Thiosocius teredinicola: one gene and its partner. The protein of the gene in region 1 interacts with the protein of each later gene in a pairwise test. Links are inferred from orthologs where the notes say so. Each region holds a gene or a part of one and is shown in the gene's direction. Other genes may lie near its edges. The genes, in order: ispA and purT.

Region 1 (10,201 bases):
GGAATGAAGTTGTCGGGGAAGACCAGATCGCCCTTGGTGTCGCGCATGCGCACCAGCGTTTCATAGCGCGTGACCCGATGTTCACGAATATCGTAGATCGGCTGGTAATGCAGTTCGAATGCATCCTCGATCAAAGCTTGGTTGATGCGTTCACGCCACTTCGCCCGCGACGCCAGCAGTTCCTTGGCGAGCTCATCGGGCGAGTACATATGCCAGCGACCGCCGCCGGCCTCCTTGGCCTGATACATCGCCATGTCGGCGTTGGCCAGCAGATCGTTCAGGTTCTTGCCGTGATCGGGAAACAAGGTGATACCGATACTGCAGCTCACTTTGTGCATCCGGCCGCTGGACGAAAAATCGAGCAGCTTCATCTCATGCTGCAACTTGTTCGCCATGTAGATCGCTTCTTCGGCGCCGCTTTCCGGCAGCACCAGGGCGAATTCATCACCGCCGAGGCGGGCCAGGATGTCGGAGTGGCGTACCGTATCGCGCAGGGCGCTCGACACCAGCAACAACAAGGCATCACCGGCTTGGTGGCCACTCAGGTCGTTGACGAACTTGAACTGGTCGAGGTCGAGAAACAGCAAGGCGCCGGTGCGCTGATAGCGCACGCCGAGCGCCAGGATACGATCGAAGATCTCCTGGAACCGCCGGCGGTTGAACAGGTTGGTCAGCGGATCGTGATCCGCCAGCCACACGAGGTTCTGCTCGGCCTCGGTACGCGCCTCGAGCGCGGTTTCCAGATCGTCGGCAAGATGCTGTACCGAGTCCACCACCACATCGATCTCGTCGGCGACGATGTTGCCGCTGCGCACCGGCAAGGCATCGCGCAACGCTTCGAACTTGCTTCGTCCGAGTGCAGGCAATGCGGTAACCAGCTGGCGGATGCGGTTCATCGGCTTCCACAGGAACAGCATCAGGATCGCACCGGTCGCGATCAGACCAAACACACCGGCAATCACGATGATGCGATTGGCCTGATCGAGTTGCGCCAGGTCGTTGCTGATCGGACTGACCACCAGAAACGCCGTGCCCTCGCCGGCCGCCCGGTCATGGCCGAGCAGACAGGCAAACCACTGGTTGCGGAGCTGGACAAACACCGTCTCGTCGGTCAGTTCGTCGAAGGTATAACGTTGCTGGAGCAACTGCAGCACATCGTAGGTGATGGCCGGGTGCGACAGTGCCGGCACCGCGACCTGCCAGCGTGCAAGATAACGCTGCCGATTCTGCCCGGCAGAGTCGGCCTGCCTTGGCTGCTGTACCAGCACGGCGACCTCGGAACCCGACAGTCGCTGAAAGTGCAGGATGCCGTCGGCGATCGAACGGCTCAACACCAACACACCGCCGCGCAATGCGCCTTCGAGTTGCGGTACGGCAAGTGTCAGCACGCAATTTTGTGTGCAGTCGATACGCCCGGCCGGTGCGTCTGTTTCGGCGGCCTGCCGGGCGAGCCGCGCATGCCCTTCGCGATCATAGTTGCTCGCCCAGGCATAACGCAGCCGCGTGCTGCTATCGAAGAAAGACAGCGAAGTGATGCCCCACTCCAGACCCAACAAAGCGCTATGGCGGTCGAGAACGGCACGCAAGCGTTCGTCTTCGCTGGCCGCCTGCGAATGATCGCCGAGCAGTGGAATAAAGCTGGCGAAGCTGGTCAGCAAATCATAGTCACGCTGTAGCAAACCGGAGATGGTTCGCTGCTGCTGATGCAGCAGGTCACGCTTCTGCTGAAAGAACTGTTCGTTCGACTGACGGTAGGCGACGTAGATGATCAGCGAATTGACGACGATGAGCACCACGCTGACAACGATGCCCACTTTCCACTTCAGGCTGACAAAACGTGGCGTCTTCTGCGGACGCTCCTCGCGTTGTTCGTCCATCAGCGATCCCGTTCAAAAGCGATACGAGGCGAGGAACGAAAACATCTCCCAATCGCGGTCTCTGGCCAGCGGGTCGGGATTCTCTCTGGTCGATAATGTCCAGGTACCGTCACTCCATTGATACTCGGCACGCAGCATGAAGCTGGGTGTGACATCCCAGCGCAATCCAACCATCCAATCCTTTTGAAAGAAGTTGGACGGCGGCAACAAGCCTCCGGAAAGTGCTGACTGTTCGCGGCCACGGTGATCGTCCTTTGCACTGTATCCTTCACTGTAGCGGACCACCCACTCCAGATCATCACGTATCAGATAGCTCCCTTGCAGATAGTACCCCTGGACGGTACTGTCTTTGAGATCCAGCGGTGGACCGAAATTATCGAAATCCACCGGCTCTTCCATGTATTCGGCCGTCAGGCTCCAGCGCTCGGCGTTGTATTGAGCGGAAACCACCCAATACAGGAAATCCAGATCACCCGACCCGATCGGATCGAATCGGTCGCGATCGAACTCCATCTTGCTCTTGGCGGCACTCACGCCAAACCGCCAGCTGCCGCTGGCCGACTCGAACATCGCACTGGCCAGGTACGATGCGCCGCGCGGTTCCAGTTCTCCCCCGAAGTCGGTGCCCAGATAGGAGATCTCGACGTTCTTGTCGACCGACCCCTGGCCCACACCGACGTTTACGTGCAACTGCCCGAGGTCGGTATGCCACTTGCCGTACAGGTGCACACTGTCCGACGACAGGAACAAGTTACGCACCGCGTCGAAATAGACCTGCTGCGGTAGAAAGATGCTCGGCCGCGTAAACGCCACATCGCGGGTCTCATTGTACAGGCCGAGGGTGTTCTTGACCCGACCGACCAACACGCCGTACGAGTGGTCTTCGGTATTCTCGAAATTCCAGTCGATCAACGCGTAGTCAACCGTTGGCGAACCATCATACATGTCACCGGCACGACGCGACAGCAATTGGCCGGACAGCAGCAGCGATGGCGTGACCTTGTACGATGCATTGATCCCTATCTCGGTGAATTCGAAACTGCCGTCCTCGCTGTCGCCGAAGAAACTGTTGTCGCTGGTATCGACGTAGCCTTGCGTAATGAAACCGTGTACCTGGATGTCGTCCTTGGCCGTACTGCCTTCCGCCCACGCCGCGGGCACGCCGGCCAACACCGAGGCGATGGTGAGCCCGAGCACAGCCCTAGCGAACAGAAAGTTTGTGTACCGTTTCATCGATCATCTCGCTCGACAGGTACCCGACGGCACCTGGCGTTGTGGCAATCCTGTATAACATCTCTTGCTCATTGGCGACCGTTTCCGGCGCCTGTCCGGTACCCGTGTACACCTGGCGATCCCAAACCCGCCGGAGCTGTCGTGGATACAGACTCAGGGTGTGTTTGGCGAACGTCCGGTGAACATTATGATTATCGGGCAGCACAAAAACGCGTACCTCGGTACCGTTTGGCCATTGTGCGAGCTGGTGACTGAACACCAGGCGCGCGGTATTCAGCGACACGGCATCCAAACCAACAGACGAATTGGCGATGGCGACGGGTTCAGCGACCACGCAGGATGAACAGCCTATCGTCAGGAACAGGCCGAGGATGGCAGGCAGTCGGGCGTTGATTGAAGGTATAAACACGATGACTGCGCGGTGGCCGTCAGCTCGACCGGCACACCCGTGTGCCTGTTGGTAACCGTCGCGCGCCCACGCTTGTCGCTCCCCTCTCGCCAGACTTGTTAACGAAATCCCTCAGAAATATTAGGACAAAGCGTCAAAACAGCAACCAAGGCGGCTGCGGGCGCTCATTGCGAGCGCCGGGGGATGGCGTACGGCAGAGGTCTATTGGCCGATCGGTTTGTGCTGGGCGGTCTCGCGACGGACTTCGTCGAAGATACTGACGAGATCGCTGTGCCAACGACCCAATTGGATCTGCATCTCCTGACCGGGGAAGTAAGGCGCGAGCGCCTCCGGGTTCATGATCGCCAGCAGTGTTTCATCTTTTTCGGCGATCACCGCCATCTTCAACGGCAGGTACGACACGATTTCCGGGTATTTCTCAGTGAGGTGTCGCACCTCATCGGCCTTACCGAAAAACACGACGCGATAGAAGTCCGACTTGTAGCCGAAATCTTTCATGCCGCCGTCGCACAGTTGCAGATGCGCGATCGTGTAGCCGTGTTCCTCGATACTCTCTTTGAGGTATTCAAGAACGATCTCGGCACGTAGCGGCATCCGACCCATCAGCATATTGTCCGCCTGCGCAATCGCAGGAATGAACAATGCGCCAAGCAATAAGCAAACGAAACTCAGGCGACGGATCATAGGGTCACCTCGTCGACGATCTCAGTGAATGTCTCTTCCATGCGGTCCCACAGGCCGACCAGTTCATCGTTGTTGAACCAGCGCGAGACGACACGCAGATTCGGCACGACGAGCAGAACGCTGCCGTCCTTGCGCTCCAGAATGCTGATTCGACAGGGCAACACGGTGCCGAGCCGCGGCTCGATCTTCAACATGCCGTACATCACGTTGAAGTTGCAGAAGCGCACGCCAACCTGGCGCGTGTTCATGCTGAACTCATCGACCAGGCCCTGCTCGATGTAGCGGTCGGGGAAGATGCGGAAGTTGGCACCGGTCAATGCAGCCTTGACGTTGCTCACGGTGGTATCGAAGTCGTACGGCGACTCGTAGACATGGGTCGGACGTTCATCTTCGTCGAGCGCCTCGACCTGACGTTCCTGTTCTTCGAACGAGCGCACATAGGCGACCAGGTCGTTGATCTCGGATTCCTGCAATCGATCATGGCCGAACGACGGCATGCCGGAGAGCCGGCGACCATTGATGATCACCTGCTTGATCATCTGATCCGACGCCGAAGCCAGGAATCCGCTGTTGGAGATAGAGGCAGGCATGACGAGGAACGTGCGCTCGCGCGACAGCGTCACACCGGTACCCTCGCCTTCACCGCTGCCATCTTCGCCATGACATTTCACGCAGTTCTCGGTGTAGAGCTTTTCGCCATTGGCTGCGTCACCGACGACCGGTTCGTCGGTGAAGGTGCGCGCCACCGTACCGGAGCTGTCACGCAGGAATTTCACGATCGCATCGACCTGTGCGTCGCTCATCTTCTGAAAGGCCGGCATCACGCGGCCGGGGCGCCCCAGACGGATGGTTTTGCGCAGGTACAGGTCGGAAACATCCGAGAGCTTGGCATTCATCAGCGGCAGACCGATACCGCCCTGGCCTTCCATCTGATGACAGGCGCTGCAGTGTTCTTCATACAACGCTTGGCCGTTGGGCGCGGCCAGCAGCAACGCGGGGCTGCCGATCCCCGACAACAGGGCGCCCGCAAGGACCAGGTAACGTCGCAAACTCATCCTTCAAACCCGCAAGTCAGCATTTATTGCATCGCAATATTAGCGGCTACTGATGGAAAAGTTTAGACCTAATAGCTTGAGGCGGGTCAGAAAGCGCCGATTTGGCGCCCGCCATCACGATACGTCGGCCAGATCGCCGCGCTCCTGCAGCCAGGCCTTGCGGTCGGAGGCGCGCTTCTTGGCGAGCAGCATGTCCATGATCTGATTGGTGTCGTCACCCGACTCCACGATCAACTGGACCAAACGACGCGTGTCCGGATGAATGGTGGTCTCACGCAGCTGCGCCGGGTCCATCTCGCCCAGCCCCTTGAAACGCGACACGCTGATCTTGCCTTTGACCTTTTCGGCGGCGATGCGATCGAGCACGCCCTGGCGCTCGTGGTCGTCGAGCGCGTAGAACTTCTGCTTGCCGACATCGATGCGGAACAGCGGCGGCATCGCAACGTACACGTGCCCTTCTTGAACGAGCTTTTTGAAGTGGCGCACGAACAGTGCGCACAGCAGGGTCGCGATATGCGCACCGTCGGAATCGGCGTCGGCCAGGATGCAGACCTTGCCGAAACGCAGCTTGGAAAGATCATCGCTGCCCGGCTCGACACCGATCGCCACCGAGATGTCGTGCACCTCCTGCGACGCCAATACCTCGGCCGAGTCGACCTCCCAGGTATTCAGGATCTTGCCGCGCAACGGCATGATCGCCTGGAAGTTGCGATCGCGCGCCTGCTTGGCCGAACCGCCGGCCGAATCGCCCTCGACCAGAAACAGTTCGGTGCGCGATGCGTCGTCCGACAGGCAGTCCGCCAGCTTGCCCGGCAGCGCAGGCCCCTGCGTCACCTTCTTGCGCACCACCTTGCGCCCGGCGCGCTGACGCGCCTGCGCGGCGTTGATCGCCATGTCCGCAATCCGCTCGCCGATCTCGGTATGCTGGTTGAGCCACAGGCCAAACGCATCCTTGACCACCCCGGTAACGAACGGCGCGCATTCACGCGACGACAACCGCTCCTTGGTCTGACCGGAGAACTGCGGGTCGACCAGCTTCACCGACAACACATAGCTGACGTTGGCCCACACATCGTCGGGGGCGAGCTTCACGCCGCGCGGCAGCAGGTTGCGAAACTCGCAAAACTCGCGCACCGCCTCGGTCAGCCCGGTGCGCAAGCCGTTGACGTGCGTCCCTCCCTGCGCTGTAGGAATCAGGTTGACGTAACTCTCGGCGACACCTTCGCCGCCTTCCGGCAGCCAGGCAAGCGCCCAATCGGCGGCCTCATCATTGCCGCTGCTGCTGCCGACGAAGGCCTCTTCAGGCAGCATCGGCAAACCACTGAGCGCATCACACAGATAGTCTTTCAGTCCGTCTTCGTAACACCATTCGTCGGCCTCGGCCTCGCCTTCCTGCTGAAAACGGATCAGCAAGCCGGGGCACAGCACCGCCTTGGCGCGCAGCAGGTGGCACAACTGGCGCACGCTGAATTTGGGTGAGTCGAAATACTTCGGATTAGGCCAGAAGTGTATGCGTGTGCCGGTATTGTTCTTACCGACCTTGCCGACCTCTTCGAGGTCCGACTTTTTATCGCCGTCGGCGAACGCGATGTTGTATTCCTTGCCGTCGCGTTTGACCCACACTTCGAGGTGCTTCGACAGTGCGTTGACGACGGACACGCCTACCCCGTGCAGACCGCCCGAGAACTGGTAGTTCTTGTTCGAGAACTTGCCGCCCGCATGCAGCTTGGTCAGGATGACCTCGACCCCGGGAATACCTTGTTGCGGATGGATGTCGACCGGCATGCCGCGACCGTCGTCGCTAACCTCGATCGAGCCGTCTTTGTAGAGTGTTACCTCGATCTTCTTGGCGTGACCGGCGATCGCCTCATCCACGCTGTTGTCGATCACTTCCTGCGCCAGATGGTTGGGGCGTGTAGTGTCGGTATACATACCGGGACGCTTGCGTACCGGCTCAAGTCCGCTCAATACCTCGATGGCCGAGGCGTCATAGGCGCTCATCGTTCTAGGGATACCCGTGGGCGTGGATTACTGGGACATGAAATATTCGCGGCGGAACTCGCCGGTCAGGTAATCGCGAATCTCACCTGCCGTACGTGTTCCGCGGATACCGCAGAAATAGTCTTTCATCAGTTCGAAGCGGTAGTTGCCGTTGCGGTTGGCGTTGACGAACTGCCAACGCGGCCGCTTGGCCTTGGTGACCGGCGGATCGCGCTGCGGATTGGCGTAGGCGTAGACCTTGTTCTCACCGGTCGCACAGCGAAAACCTTCGAAGGTTCCGCTTTCCGAACCGGACTGGCTACGGATCCACAACCAGACACGGATCACATCGTCGTTCTCGTTGACATCGATCCGCGATTTGTCGATGAACAGGGTGAAGCCTTCCGGCAGCTGGTCGAGCTTTATCTGGCTCAGATTGTCCGGCTGCGGCACCGCCAGCACTTCCGTCTCATTCTCGATCCACGGGATGTCCTGGCTGTCGTCGTATTCGAACTCGCCTTTGCTGACTTCGTCGCGGTATTCGTAATAAGGATCGATGATGAGATCCTTCGCCGCGGCGTTCATAGGCATTAAACAGGTGAAGCCGGCGACGGTAATAACGGCGGCCAGCCATCGAAATCCGAGTGTATTTGTCATGGCGGCGATTTTACCGCGCGAAGGCGCCTTCTTGCATCCGTCGGGTTTACGCCGGACGCTCCGTTGCGTTAGCTTAGTCACATTGACAGGAAACGGCATGAGCAAGAAGAAAACCGAACCGGCATCGTTCGAAGAATCGCTCGCAGAGCTCGAAGCCCTGGTCGAAAAAATGGAGGGCGGCGAGATGACGCTCGACGAGTCGCTCGGCGCCTTTGAGCGCGGAATAGCGCTGACAAAACATTGCCAGCAGGCACTGCAGGCGGCCGAGCAGAAGGTCGAGATCCTCACTGCCAATACCCCCGACGCGCCCACCGAGCCGTTCGACAATGACGCTTGATCCGGCTTTCCAGGTCTTTCTCGGCGATTGCCGGGTGCGTGTGGAACGCGCACTGGATAGCTGGCTGCCCCCCGATTCGACACAGCCCACTAAGCTGCACAGCGCGATGCGCTACGCGACACTCGGTGACGGCAAGCGGGTGCGCCCGGTGCTGGTGTATGCCGCGGGTCAGGCGTTCGGCGCGCAGCCCGAATGCCTCGACGGCGCGGCCTGCGCGGTCGAACTGATCCACGCCTATTCGCTGGTGCACGACGACCTGCCGGCGATGGATGACGACGACCTGCGGCGCGGCCGGGCCACTTGCCACAAAGCCTTCGACGAGGCGACCGCAATCCTGACCGGCGACGCACTGCAGACCCTGGCGTTCAGGGTGTTGTGCAACGACGACAGCCTGTGCGTCGATCATCACGACCGGCTGCGCATGCTGGCCGAACTGTCTCATGCCAGCGGTTCGCGCGGCATGGCCGGTGGCCAGGCGCTCGACATGGAGGCGACCGGCAAGGAGATCGATCTGGCCCAGCTGGAAGCGCTGCACATCCACAAAACGGGCGCTTTGATCGTTGCCAGCGTGCGCCTCGGCGCCTATGCGGCCGGTGCCTCGCACGACGACCGGCTTGCCGGCCTCGAACATTTCGCCCGCTGCATCGGCCTGGCGTTCCAGGTGCATGACGACGTGCTGGATATCGAGGGCGAGACCTCTGTCCTGGGCAAAACCCGCGGCAAAGACGCCGCGACAGACAAAGCCACCTACCCGGCGCTGATCGGCCTCGACGGCGCACGCGACATGGCGGCCCGGCTGATCGACGAAGCGCTCGACAACATCGCCGGGTTCGACAAAACGGCCGATCCGCTGCGCCAATTGGCGCGCTACATCATCGGCCGCAAGCGCTAGCGGACGTCGGCAGGGCCTGCCCCCGATCCACTAATCCGCCCCCAAAACATAGCGATGGCGTCTTTTCCATTAGCGGGCGATAATACGCGGCTCCGCCACACCTTTTGCGGTGTTTTGTTGTGACGCCGGCGGCAGATATAATTCTGAGAAAATCACTCAACTATTGAGGTGGGACCGGGTCCCGCGAACTCGACATGACCGTAGCCAATCCGAAACCGACAATCGGTGCCGAGATCGAAGATGTGCAGAGCAGCGCGGATACCCGCCGTATTGCCATCAACAAGGTCGGCATCAAAGACATTCGCCATCCGGTACGCGTGAAAGACCGCACCGAAGGTGAACAGCACACGGTCGCCACGTTCAGCATGTATGTGTTTCTGCCGCACAATTTCAAAGGCACACACATGTCGCGCTTCGTCCAGATCCTCAATAGTCACGAGCGCGAGATCTCGGTCGAATCGTTCAAGGAGATGCTCAGCGAAATGGTCGATCGCCTCGAGTCCGAGCGCGGCCATATCGAGATGACCTTCCCCTTCTTCGTCAACAAGAAGGCACCGATCTCCGGTGTACAGAGCCTGCTCGACTACGAAGTGACCCTGATCGGCGAGATCCGCAACGGCAAGCCCGAGATGTACATCCGGGTGATCGTACCGACGACCAGCCTGTGCCCGTGCTCCAAATCCATTTCCGATCGCGGCGCACACAACCAGCGTTCACACGTCACGCTGACTGTGCGCACCTGTGATTTCGTCTGGATCGAAGAACTGATCGACCTGGTCGAGAAAGAGGCCTCGTGTGAACTGTACGGCCTGCTGAAGCGTCCGGACGAGAAGTACGTGACCGAACGTGCCTACGACAACCCCAAGTTCGTCGAAGACACGGTGCGCGACGTGGCCGCCCGCCTGAACGCCGACGACCGCATCTGCGCGTACACCGTCGAGGCGGAAAACTTCGAGTCGATCCACAATCACTCTGCCTACGCCCTGATCGAGCGCGACAAGGAAGCGGAACAAAAAGCCGCCGAGTAAATCGCCGCTCAGTACTTGGTGCGCAGGATCAGCAGATTCTCGCGCTGAT
Region 2 (10,113 bases), 3.3 Mb from region 1 along the record:
GAAACGAGCCTGAACTGCTGGGTGTATCGCAGTCCACGCAAACAGGAAATGTATCTGTATCTGGCCAAGGAAGACGGCTTCGACTGCATCCCTGAAACCCTGCTGGCGCAATTCGGCGAACCCATTCTGGTCATCGAGCTCGAACTGAGCCCCAAGCGCAAACTCGCACGCGAGGACGTGACCAAGGTGATCGCCAACCTCCGCAGTCAGGGCTTTCACCTGCAGATGCCACCGCAGCTCAAACCCGACCTGTACCACGGCAACCAAGACTGACATGCGCGAACTGTTTCTGCTGACGATCAACGGCGACGACCATCCCGGCGTTACCGCCGCGTTTACCGAAACGCTCGGCGAACACGCGGTCAACGTGCTCGACATCGGCCAGGCGGTGATCCACGACCGGCTCAATCTCGGCATGCTGATCGAGATACCCGACGAGACCGAGTCGGGCGCGGTGATGAAAGAGCTGTTGTTTCTGGCTCACCTGCACAAACTCAAGGTCAACTTCACGCCGATCGCCGAAGACGATTACGAGCAATGGGTGGCAAGCCAGGGCCGTCCGCGTTACATCGTGACGCTGCTCGGGCGCAAACTGACCGCGGCCAACATCAGCCATGTCGCGTCGGTCGTCTCCAAGCACGGGCTCAACATCGACGCGATCACCAGGCTGTCGGGCCGTTTCTCGTTGCGCCACGGCAATCCGCACAAGCGCGCCTGCGTGGAATTCTCGATCCGCGGTGACGCGAACGATGTCGCCACGCTGCGCCATGATCTGCTCGCGATCACACGCGACGACGAGGTGGATGTCGCCTTCCAGCCCGACGATCTGTATCGCCGCAACCGCCGCCTGATCGTGTTCGACATGGACTCGACCCTGATCCAGTGCGAAGTCATGGACGAGCTCGCCAAGAAAGCCGGGGTCGGCGACCAGGTGGCCGCGATCACCGAATCGGCGATGCGTGGCGAGATCCCGTTCAACGAGAGTTTCGAACGCCGTCTGGCGACCCTCGAGGGCCTGGAGGAATCGGTGCTTGCGCAGATCGCCGCTGAACTGCCGATCACCGAAGGCACAGAACGCCTGATCGCCAGCCTGAAGAAACTCGGCTACCGCGTCGGCATCCTGTCCGGCGGCTTCACCTATTTCGCCGATCACCTGAAGCAGCGCTTCGGCCTCGACTGCGTGTCGGCCAACGAACTGCAGATCGTCGATGGCAAGCTCACCGGCAAGGTGCAGGGCGAGATCGTCAACGGCGAGAAAAAGGCCGAGTTGTTGAGCGACATGGCCCATCAACTGGGCATCGACATGCGTCAGACGATCGCCGTCGGCGACGGCGCCAACGACCTGCCGATGCTGTCGATCGCCGGGCTGGGTGTCGCGTTTCATGCCAAACCCGTCGTCAAGGAGAATGCCGAACATGCCATTTCCACATTGGGGCTGGACAGCATTCTGTATCTACTGGGTGTACGTGACCGGGAGGTAAGTGCATGAAGACCCCGCTCGCGATTCTGGCGGTCGTTGCCATCGTGCTGATCGGCTTTCAATTGTTCGCGCCGACACCCGGGCCGGATGCGCTCAAAGCGCGCACCGACCTGCCTTGGCAGATCACGCTAAACGACGACGGCGGCAGTCGCGTCTTCGATCTCGACCTGGGCAAGGCGACACTGGCCGATGCGATGCGTAAGTTCGGTGGCCTCGAGGCCCTTGCACTGTTCGAGCCGGCATCCGGCCGCCCGTCGCTCGAGGCGTTTTTCGGCAACGTGCAGTTTGGCCCCTTGCAGGCCAAGGTGGTGGCCAAGCTCGAAGCCAGCGACGAAGAACTGCAGGCAATCCTGGCGCGCAGCACCAAGCGCGAAGGCTCGCCCTCGGGCGACTGGAAACATCCGTTGCCCGACGCTCCCAAGGATCACATGCAGCGACGCGTCACCGCGATCACCTACGTGCCGGCCACCCGCGGCCTGGATGCGGAGTTCTTCCGATCGCGTTTCGGTGAGCCCACCGCGTGGATAGCGGAGAGTGAAGAGGCAGTGAGCTGGTTCTATCCCGACAAGGGCCTGTCGATTCTGATCGACAATGATTCCCGCGAGATACTGGAGTATCTGCCGCCGCGCGACTTCGTGATGCCCGACGGCGTGACCTATACCGCCAGTGAGTAAGCAGGCAACACCCGTTCAGCCGGCACGCACCAATTCATCCATGCGCGCCTTGGCCTGATCCCACTGCTCTCCCTGGTTGCCGCCATCGGCCATCAGGTCCATCAGGCGATAGGCCAACTGGCGTTGTTCCGCGGAAAGGTCACGCAGCTTGACCAGCTTGAACAGGTAGCCTGCCTGCTCGAACTCGAGCGTCGATACCAGCGCATACAGCGTCAATGCCGCAGCCGAATGTGGCGCATCGGCAATCTCGAGCACGATATCGTCGAGCAGTTGACTCATCCAAGAACCCGGTTGATCTGGCAGGCAACGGCAAAACTGCCCTCTTCGCTGCCGACCGGCGTGCAGCGCAGTACGCGAACCTCGGCCGTCATCGGCGGGGTGATATTGGTTACCGGTTTGACCTCGATCTGCATGACCGACTCCGGTTCGATCGCATGATCAATCCAGATCAGCAGACCGCCACCACTCAGGTTTTTGACGATAGCCCCCCCGCCTTCGCCACCAACTACCTTGAAGCTTGCCGGGCACTCGATATCCATGCGCGGGTAGCTTCGCTTTTCGTTGTAGTCGAGCATTCGTGCCTCTCTCTGTCGTTATTCGTTGCGCGCGCCGTTGCAGCGCCCGGCCAGGTTCACTCTCGCCATGCGGCGAGGATATTCAGGCAATCGGTGTTGAGTGCCTGTGCGCGTTCTGCCGACGCGGCTTCGGTGTAGCAACGCAGTTCCGGCGCATTGCCCGATGGGCGCAGGTGCACGACCTCGCCATTGTCGAACGTGATGCGCAGACCGTCGGTGGTGTCGGTTTGCGCGACTGCCCCCAGCGCCGGAAATGCATCTTCAATGTTGTCTTTGGAGGCAGTCAGCTCAGCAATCCGCTGCGTGCTCAATTCGGTCGGAAACGCCTTGAGTCGATCGCTTGCCGTGTAGCGTTCCGGCAGCAGGTCGGCCAACTGAGAAACCGGTATGCCGTTGCGTTTGGCCAGTAGCAGTATCGACAGCGCAACCAGCACGGCATCGCGCGTCGGCAGGGCGTCGAGCTCCCTGCCGTCCATCTCGATCGGTGTCATCAGCAAGAAACCGCCGTTGGCTTCGTAGCCGACAACGCTGCGTGCACCTTCCTCCTGCGCCGCCAGCATGCCGTCGATAACGTAAGGGGAACCTATACGGGTGCGCTCGACGCGGTCGAACCAGTCCGACTTCTCGACCACGGTATTGCTGCTGACCGGGGTCACAACGGCTTCGGCGTCGAGGAAGTGTGCGGTCAGAACACCGGCGACGTCACCGCGCAGCCAGTTGCCGGCCTCGTCGCCGACCAACGGCCGATCGCCATCGCCATCCGCCGACACCAGCAAGTCGAAACGCTCGCTCTCGGCCCACTCCTTGGCCAACGCGATATCCTCAGGGCGGACCGCCTCGGTATCGACCGGGATGAAGGCATCGGAATAGCCTCGCCGGACGACATCGGCACCCAGGCCGCCGAATATCTCGGTCATGGCGCTCGCGGCGACGCTGGAATGTTCGTACACCAGCACCCGGCTACCGGCCAGACAGTTTGCCGGAAAGAAATCCAGATAGCGCGAGACGTAACGCCGGTAGGCAGTATTGTTTTCAGCGGGCGGGGGGTGCGGTTCTACGAACGCCCCCTGATCGTCGAACAAGGCGCGCTCGACCGACACCACCTGCTCCTTGATACCGGCTTCGTCGGATTTGAGCACCTCGCCATCGGGTTTGTTGAACTTGATGCCATTGCGGTCGTCCGGTATGTGACTGCCGGTCACCATCAGGCTGGCGATACGTTCACCGATCGCGAAATAGGCCACCGCCGGGCTCGGGATATTGCCGCAGTTGATCGGCACATAGCCGATCTGCTCGATTGCCGCGATCGCCGCCGCCATGATGCGTGGCGTGCTCGGACGATAGTCGCCGGCCACGGCTACCGCATCGCCCGGCCGGATCGCATCGATCTTTTCGAGATACTGCAGAAAACCGATGGTGTACAGGTAGCAGACCCGGTCGGTCATGGCCTCCGCAAGGCCGCGCGCGCCGCTGGTGCCGAATCCAACACCGCTGTGCGACATCAGGTCGGCGATGGCAATAGCTTCGGATTTTTCGCTCATCCTACGTCCATCAGGGGGCAACGGCAGGATTCTATCGCTTTTTCGCGCGAACGCTGCCTACCCATAAATCAATCATAGCGCCTGCTAAGGTACAGTCCGCCCCACAGGTGCTCGTCGGGCGCCTTGTCGAGCAGCGTGTCGCCGGCCTTGGCGTTGATGGAAAACGTCAGCTGGAATCCCGGCCATCCCTTGGTCACACCGACGCCGCCCTCCCAGACCAGCTTGCGTATGTCGTCGTAGTCGACGGTCACCTCGCTGTCGCGGAACTGCCCCTGCAACAGCGCATCGTAGGCGACTGCGCGCAGCCGCCCGGCGGCCCAGAAATACCATTCGTTACCGGTCACGGCGGGCACGAAGTTACCGCGGTTGATCGGATCGTAGGGCACACTCCAGAACGGACTGTTGAGCTTGCCGATGCGCCCGCTCAAGCCAATGCTGGCATTGGTCTGAAAGCCGAGATTGGCGTCCCAGGAATGCGCCAGATCCCAGTTGGAGCCGCGCGCGAAGCGCCGCGAATCGGTCACCCGCAGACGGACGGTCGGTTCGCCGCCATCCGATATCTGGTGATCCCAACCTTCCGGGTCGACCGGCTCATCGTCGTCGGTGGTGTCACGCCACCAGCCGTGCAGCCCTTGCTGTACCTCGCGCGCGACGTTGGTGCCCAGTGCGCCGACCATGAATTCGACCCCCAGGGCACGTTCGTCGTCGGCGATCACGCGCTTGTTCGACAGGTACAGCAGCGAGGCATACGGCCGGTCGTCGTAGATCGGCTCGGGATCGCCGATATCGTCCGGGGTGTAGTTGAGCGATCCGAACATGAAGCTCTGGTACACCCGGCCGCAGCGTTCGTCGAACCCCACCACCGGCTCGACCATCGTCAGCAGATCGCGCATCAGGTACAGGGGGCCTTCGTCCTGAAAGATCTCGACACCGATCCCCATGGTGTAGTCGCGGTCGTCGTTGCTCGGCGCGAGCAGATCCTGGTCGAAATATACGCCGATGCCGAATCCGGACGAATTGACCGGCGACTCGCAATCTTTGGCGTGCACGAAACCCGCTGTGATCAACCAGAACAGCCCGAAGGCCGCAAACATCATTCTTTGTAGGTACTGCATATTGCCCGTCACTATACCCAGCCTCGCCAAGGCCGGCAGCTCCCGCTAATCTTGTCACCCCACCGAGAACCTGGAGACCACAATGCGCATCGGCACCCCCTTGAGCCCCACTGCAACTCGCGTCATGTTGCTCGGCGCCGGCGAACTCGGCAAAGAAGTCATCATCGCACTGCAGCGCTTCGGGGTGGAGGTCATCGCGGTCGACCGCTACGCCAATGCGCCCGGACACCAGGTCGCTCACCGTGCGCACGTCATCGACATGACCGACGGTCAGGCGCTGCGCCGGCTGGTCGAGCAGGAGCAACCCCACCTGATCGTCCCTGAAATCGAGGCGATCGCCACCGACATGCTGGCGCAGATCGAGGCCGACGGCCTCGCCGAGGTTATCCCGACGGCGCGCGCCACGCAGTTGACGATGAATCGCGAGGGGATCCGCCGCCTGGCTGCAGAAACGCTGAGTTTGCCGACTTCCGGTTACGCTTTTGCGGAAACCCTCGACGAGGTGCGCGCCGCTGCCGAGAAGATCGGCTTTCCGTGCATCATCAAGCCGGTCATGTCGTCGTCAGGCAAGGGCCAGTCGACGGCACATTCGGCCGACGACCTGGATGATGCCTGGAATTACGCCCTCAGTGGCGGGCGCGTCAATCGCGGCCGCGTCATCGTCGAGGAGATGATCGAGTTTGATTACGAGATCACACAACTGACGGTGCGCGCGGTCGGCCGGAACGGCGACGTCGAGACCTTCTTCTGCGACCCGATCGGCCACCGCCAGGAACGCGGTGACTATGTCGAGAGCTGGCAGCCGCAGGCGATGAGTGACGTCGCAGCCCAACGCGCCAGAGAGATTGCGCACGCGATCACCGCCGAGCTTGGTGGTCGTGGTCTATTCGGGGTCGAACTGTTCGTCCGCGGTGACGAGGTGCTGTTCAGCGAGGTCAGCCCGCGACCGCACGATACCGGGATGGTAACGATGATCACCCAGTATCAGAACGAGTTCGCACTGCACGCCCGCGCCATCCTCGGCCTGCCGGTCGATACAAGGCTGGCCCACACCGGCGCGAGCGCGGTGATCTACGGTGGCGTGGACGCAGACAGCATTGCGTTCGACGGCTTGGCAGAAGCCTTGAGCGTTCCCGACAGCGAGGTTCGACTGTTCGGCAAGCCGACCAGCTTCGAACGGCGGCGGATGGGGGTGGCGCTGGCGCGCGCCGGGTCAACCGAGGCCGCCCGCGAGATAGCGGCCGTCGTGGCAGGCAAAGTACGGCCGATCAAACCCGACTGACGCGGCACCCCCATTATCGGCGCGAAATATCGCGCCGATAATGGGGGCAATGTGCGCAATACCACTGACTCCCGCAAATAGGCCGGGACCGGCGTTCCGGCGCCACCAAACAATGTGAACTGCGTCACATTTTGGGTCCACTTTGTGGACTAAACCTCACTCCTACCACGCGAACCAATGCGCTGCAGACGGCGTCTCCCCAAATTTCGGCACTTCGACTTTTATCGTTTTTTTACGATTTTTGGGTGCAAATGAACAATATTTCAGCGCAAAGTTGCCGCGACCGCTCGCAAACTGAACATCAGACCCACGGCTGCGCTGAAATCATCTGCGGCATCGCCGGGTCTTAAGCGATACGCCGCGCGACGTAGCCGTCGGCACAACGCCGAGCAGCCCGCGAAGCCGCGGAATCTCGGCCGTATCCGGCAATGGCGCCGGCGTGTCGCGATCTCTCCAGCAAGACTAGGCGCGAAATATCGCGCCAATTGCCGCCGACGCGATATTTCGAGTCGAAAAACCGCGCTGAGGCATTAAAAGCGCAGGCGAAAATGCCTAAGCATCTGTTTGAAAAGGGACTTTTTTTTTGGCACAGCCATTGCTCTATTACCTCCGCCATCACAGGCAATAACGCTGCAACCAAATGAGCAACAGGACGCGAACCAAGGTGGAAAAGATGAGTACTTACTCCCCATCAGCTGCAAATCAACCGGACGATAAGGCAGGCACGTTATTGAGTGTGGCGGGCTTGGTAGCTTGGCTCTCAGCAATGCTGCTCGCAATTGCCGGTCCGCTGCTCGGTATCGACATTCCCCCATTATTGATCGTCGGTATGGTGGTGTTCTCTGGTGCCTTCTCGGTGTTGTCGCTACCCAAACTTGTGGGCTTGGGCAAAAGCGACAACGACGATCGCAGTCGTCATGCGTAACCGCTGACCGAGCGAGGCCTGATCGAATCACGATGTTCTCCGAGTTATAACTACAGTACGAGTTCCGCTTAGTCGGATTGAAACCCCCGCGTCCCCCGGGGGTTTTTTTTGCCTAGGATTAAGGTGATAACGGTTTCTTGAGCGGATACTCGCCTCGTCGACCGGATTACTCGTGCATTTGCCAATACGTACCAAGCTCGTCCTGTTCGCCGCGCTCCCGGTTATCGCGGTTTACCTGCTGTTGTTCCTGTTCGGCGTCACCCAACTGCGGGCCCACCTCACGGACGACGCCCACGACCTGTTGCTCGAACACGCCCGCTATCGGGCCGCCCAGTTCGCGTTGAGCCTTTCCCAGGCGCCCGCGCTGGCCGAAAGCCTCGGCGATCTGATGCAGGCCGATCCGGACCAAGACCAATCGCTACTGTATGCCCACCTCATAGATGGTCTGCGCAGAACGCCGCTGGCCCAGTCCGCCGGCATCCTGTACGCACCGAGCAATCGCAGTGCGTTGATGCGGCGTGGCCAACCCGGCGGCGAAACCCTGCCCGAAGATGATGTGATCTCACAGATGAAGGCGCCCGGCTGGCATATCGAATCCAATGCCATCGTTTTCTATCGCGCGCTCGACCGCGCCGGGGAGCGCGTTGGGGAGACGTTCGTCAATCTATCGCTGAACGCGGTCTACCAAGAACTGTCGGCCGAACGCTCGTCGTCCAACATGATCCTGATGCTCGCCGACGACAACGGCCAGGTGAGGTTGCCCGACCCTCCCCCGTTGGTCAGAAAGCAGTTGGCGGATTCGATCGGCAGCGCCGGCAGCCTCGGCAGCGTCAGCGAGATTCGCAGCGGCCTCAACAACGACGACAGATACTGGTTGGTGAGCACGCAGGTTCCCGGGCTGCCCTGGCGCATACTGGCGGCCACACCGACCGAGACGGCACTGATGGCAGCCAACGAAAAGGTGGTATGGGTGGCCGGCATTCTGGTGGTGTCGCTGCTCGTGGTGATGTCGGTCATCGCCGCCATAGCCCACCGCATTACCCGGCCATTTGCAGCATTGGACGCCAGCGTTCAGCAGATCGGTCGCGGCGACTTCAACGTAGACCCAGACGTTAAGAGCCACGACGAACTCGGGGCCCTGGCCAGCGCGATCCGCAGCATGGCGCAACATATCGCGCACCGCGAACAGCAATTGCGCCGCTCGCACCAAGTGCTCGAGCACCGGGTCGCCGAACGCACCACCGCATTGCGCCAGAGTAATACGAAGCTGATCGAGCAGATCGAAGAGAACCAGCGCACCGAAGTGGCGCTGAGATCAGCCAACGAGCAGGCGCAGCAGGCCAGTAAGGCCAAATCACAGTTCCTGTCCAACATGAGTCACGAACTGCGCACGCCGCTGCACGGCGTGCTCGGCTATGCCCAACTGTTGCGGCGCGACGGCGAACTCAACCAAGCACAGCGCGAGAGCGTTGAAGCCATCGAGCGTTGCGGTCAACACCTGCTGACCCTGATCAACGATATCCTCGACCTGACCAAGATCGAAGCCGGACGCATGCAGGTCGATCTCCAGCCGGTCGACCTACGACAACTGATCGACGATGTTCGCACCATCGTCGCCTCGCGCGCGGCAGCTGAAAATCTCGTGTTGCGCATCGATGTCGGCACCGACATCCCGGCGATCGTCATGACCGACGCGGTCAAGCTCAAGCAGATCCTGTTGAACCTGCTGGGCAACGCGCTGAAGTTTACCGAGCAGGGCGTGGTCAGTCTGAGCGTCTGCCTGGACGCGGAGGGACAGATCCGGTTCGAGGTTGCCGACACCGGCGTCGGCGTGCCGGCGGACAAACTCGAAGCAATCTTCGATGCGTTCAGCCAGGCGCGCGACGGCAAGGCGGTGGACGGCACCGGCCTCGGACTGGCTATCAACCAGCGCCTGATACGCCTGCTGGGTGGCAGCGATTTCAATGTCGACAGCACGCCGGGCATCGGCAGCCGGTTCCATTTTCGCCTGCCCAATCTGGCGCCGCCCGACGATGCGCAACCGGTGGTGCTTTCGGTCGACCACCACCCAGCCGCAGCTGTGCAGACATTGTTGTGGCTGGCCGCAGAATCACGCGAACCGCTCGACGTGAAAGACGCACTGGCAGACAAAGGCTTTGTCATTCAACGCATGCAACAGATCGGGCAGGCAGCTGCTTATCTCGAACAGCACCTGGTGGCCGGGGTTGTCGTCGAACTCGACGCCACCGACGACGCCACCGGCATGTGCGCAACGCTGCACCAAGCAGCACGCTATGGACCACCGCCGATCATCGCCGTCGGCGACACGGCGGTTGCATCGGTTGCCGTCGAGGCTGGCTTTGACGTGTTTCTGCAGCATCCGCTGGACGCGTCCGAACTGTCCTCGCAACTCGAATCCCACGCACGCAACGCGGACCCCATGCCGGCTCCGCCGACAGCGGCGCCGCGGCAGATCACGACCGCCTGGTCGGCCGAGCTGGCGCAATCGACCGCAGCTCGC

The links.
Region 2: the proteins of ispA (region 1) and purT interact in binary tests that used the Escherichia coli proteins (3 or more experiments, as listed by UniProt). The link is inferred for Thiosocius teredinicola from one-to-one orthologs.

What each region holds. Positions count from the first base shown.
Region 1 is NZ_CP019936.1:1,191,379-1,201,579, reverse strand. What follows is about bases 7,192-10,172. They hold ispA ((2E,6E)-farnesyl diphosphate synthase), read left to right. Parts: upstream 7,192-8,221; coding sequence 8,222-9,124; downstream 9,125-10,172. Other genes in these bases: B1781_RS05830 (retropepsin-like aspartic protease family protein), read right to left, coding at 10,161-10,172; folE2 (GTP cyclohydrolase FolE2), read left to right, coding at 9,319-10,152; B1781_RS05845 (exodeoxyribonuclease VII small subunit), read left to right, coding at 7,993-8,232; B1781_RS05850 (CNP1-like family protein), read right to left, coding at 7,287-7,895; parE (DNA topoisomerase IV subunit B), read right to left, coding at 7,192-7,259. In the rest of the region: B1781_RS05880 (bifunctional diguanylate cyclase/phosphodiesterase), read right to left, coding at 1-1,877; B1781_RS05875 (hypothetical protein), read right to left, coding at 1,890-3,110; B1781_RS05870 (hypothetical protein), read right to left, coding at 3,079-3,519; B1781_RS05865 (DUF302 domain-containing protein), read right to left, coding at 3,721-4,203; B1781_RS05860 (c-type cytochrome), read right to left, coding at 4,200-5,258; more of parE, read right to left, coding at 5,373-7,191; more of B1781_RS05830, read right to left, coding at 10,173-10,201.
Region 2 is NZ_CP019936.1:4,533,894-4,544,006, forward strand. Bases 4,675-7,567 are described here. They hold purT (formate-dependent phosphoribosylglycinamide formyltransferase), read left to right. Parts: upstream 4,675-5,467; coding sequence 5,468-6,667; downstream 6,668-7,567. Other genes in these bases: B1781_RS21480 (lipid A deacylase LpxR family protein), read right to left, coding at 4,675-5,385; B1781_RS23040 (hypothetical protein), read left to right, coding at 7,341-7,567. Also shown: B1781_RS21450 (YcgL domain-containing protein), read left to right, coding at 1-273; phosphoserine phosphatase SerB, read left to right, coding at 275-1,489; B1781_RS21460 (hypothetical protein), read left to right, coding at 1,486-2,154; B1781_RS21465 (hypothetical protein), read right to left, coding at 2,170-2,433; B1781_RS21470 (PilZ domain-containing protein), read right to left, coding at 2,430-2,729; B1781_RS21475 (phosphomannomutase), read right to left, coding at 2,786-4,270; more of B1781_RS21480, read right to left, coding at 4,339-4,674; more of B1781_RS23040, read left to right, coding at 7,568-7,592; B1781_RS21490 (histidine kinase dimerization/phospho-acceptor domain-containing protein), read left to right, coding at 7,765-10,113. UniProt on the Escherichia coli protein: Involved in the de novo purine biosynthesis. Catalyzes the transfer of formate to 5-phospho-ribosyl-glycinamide (GAR), producing 5-phospho-ribosyl-N-formylglycinamide (FGAR). Formate is provided by PurU via hydrolysis of 10-formyl-tetrahydrofolate.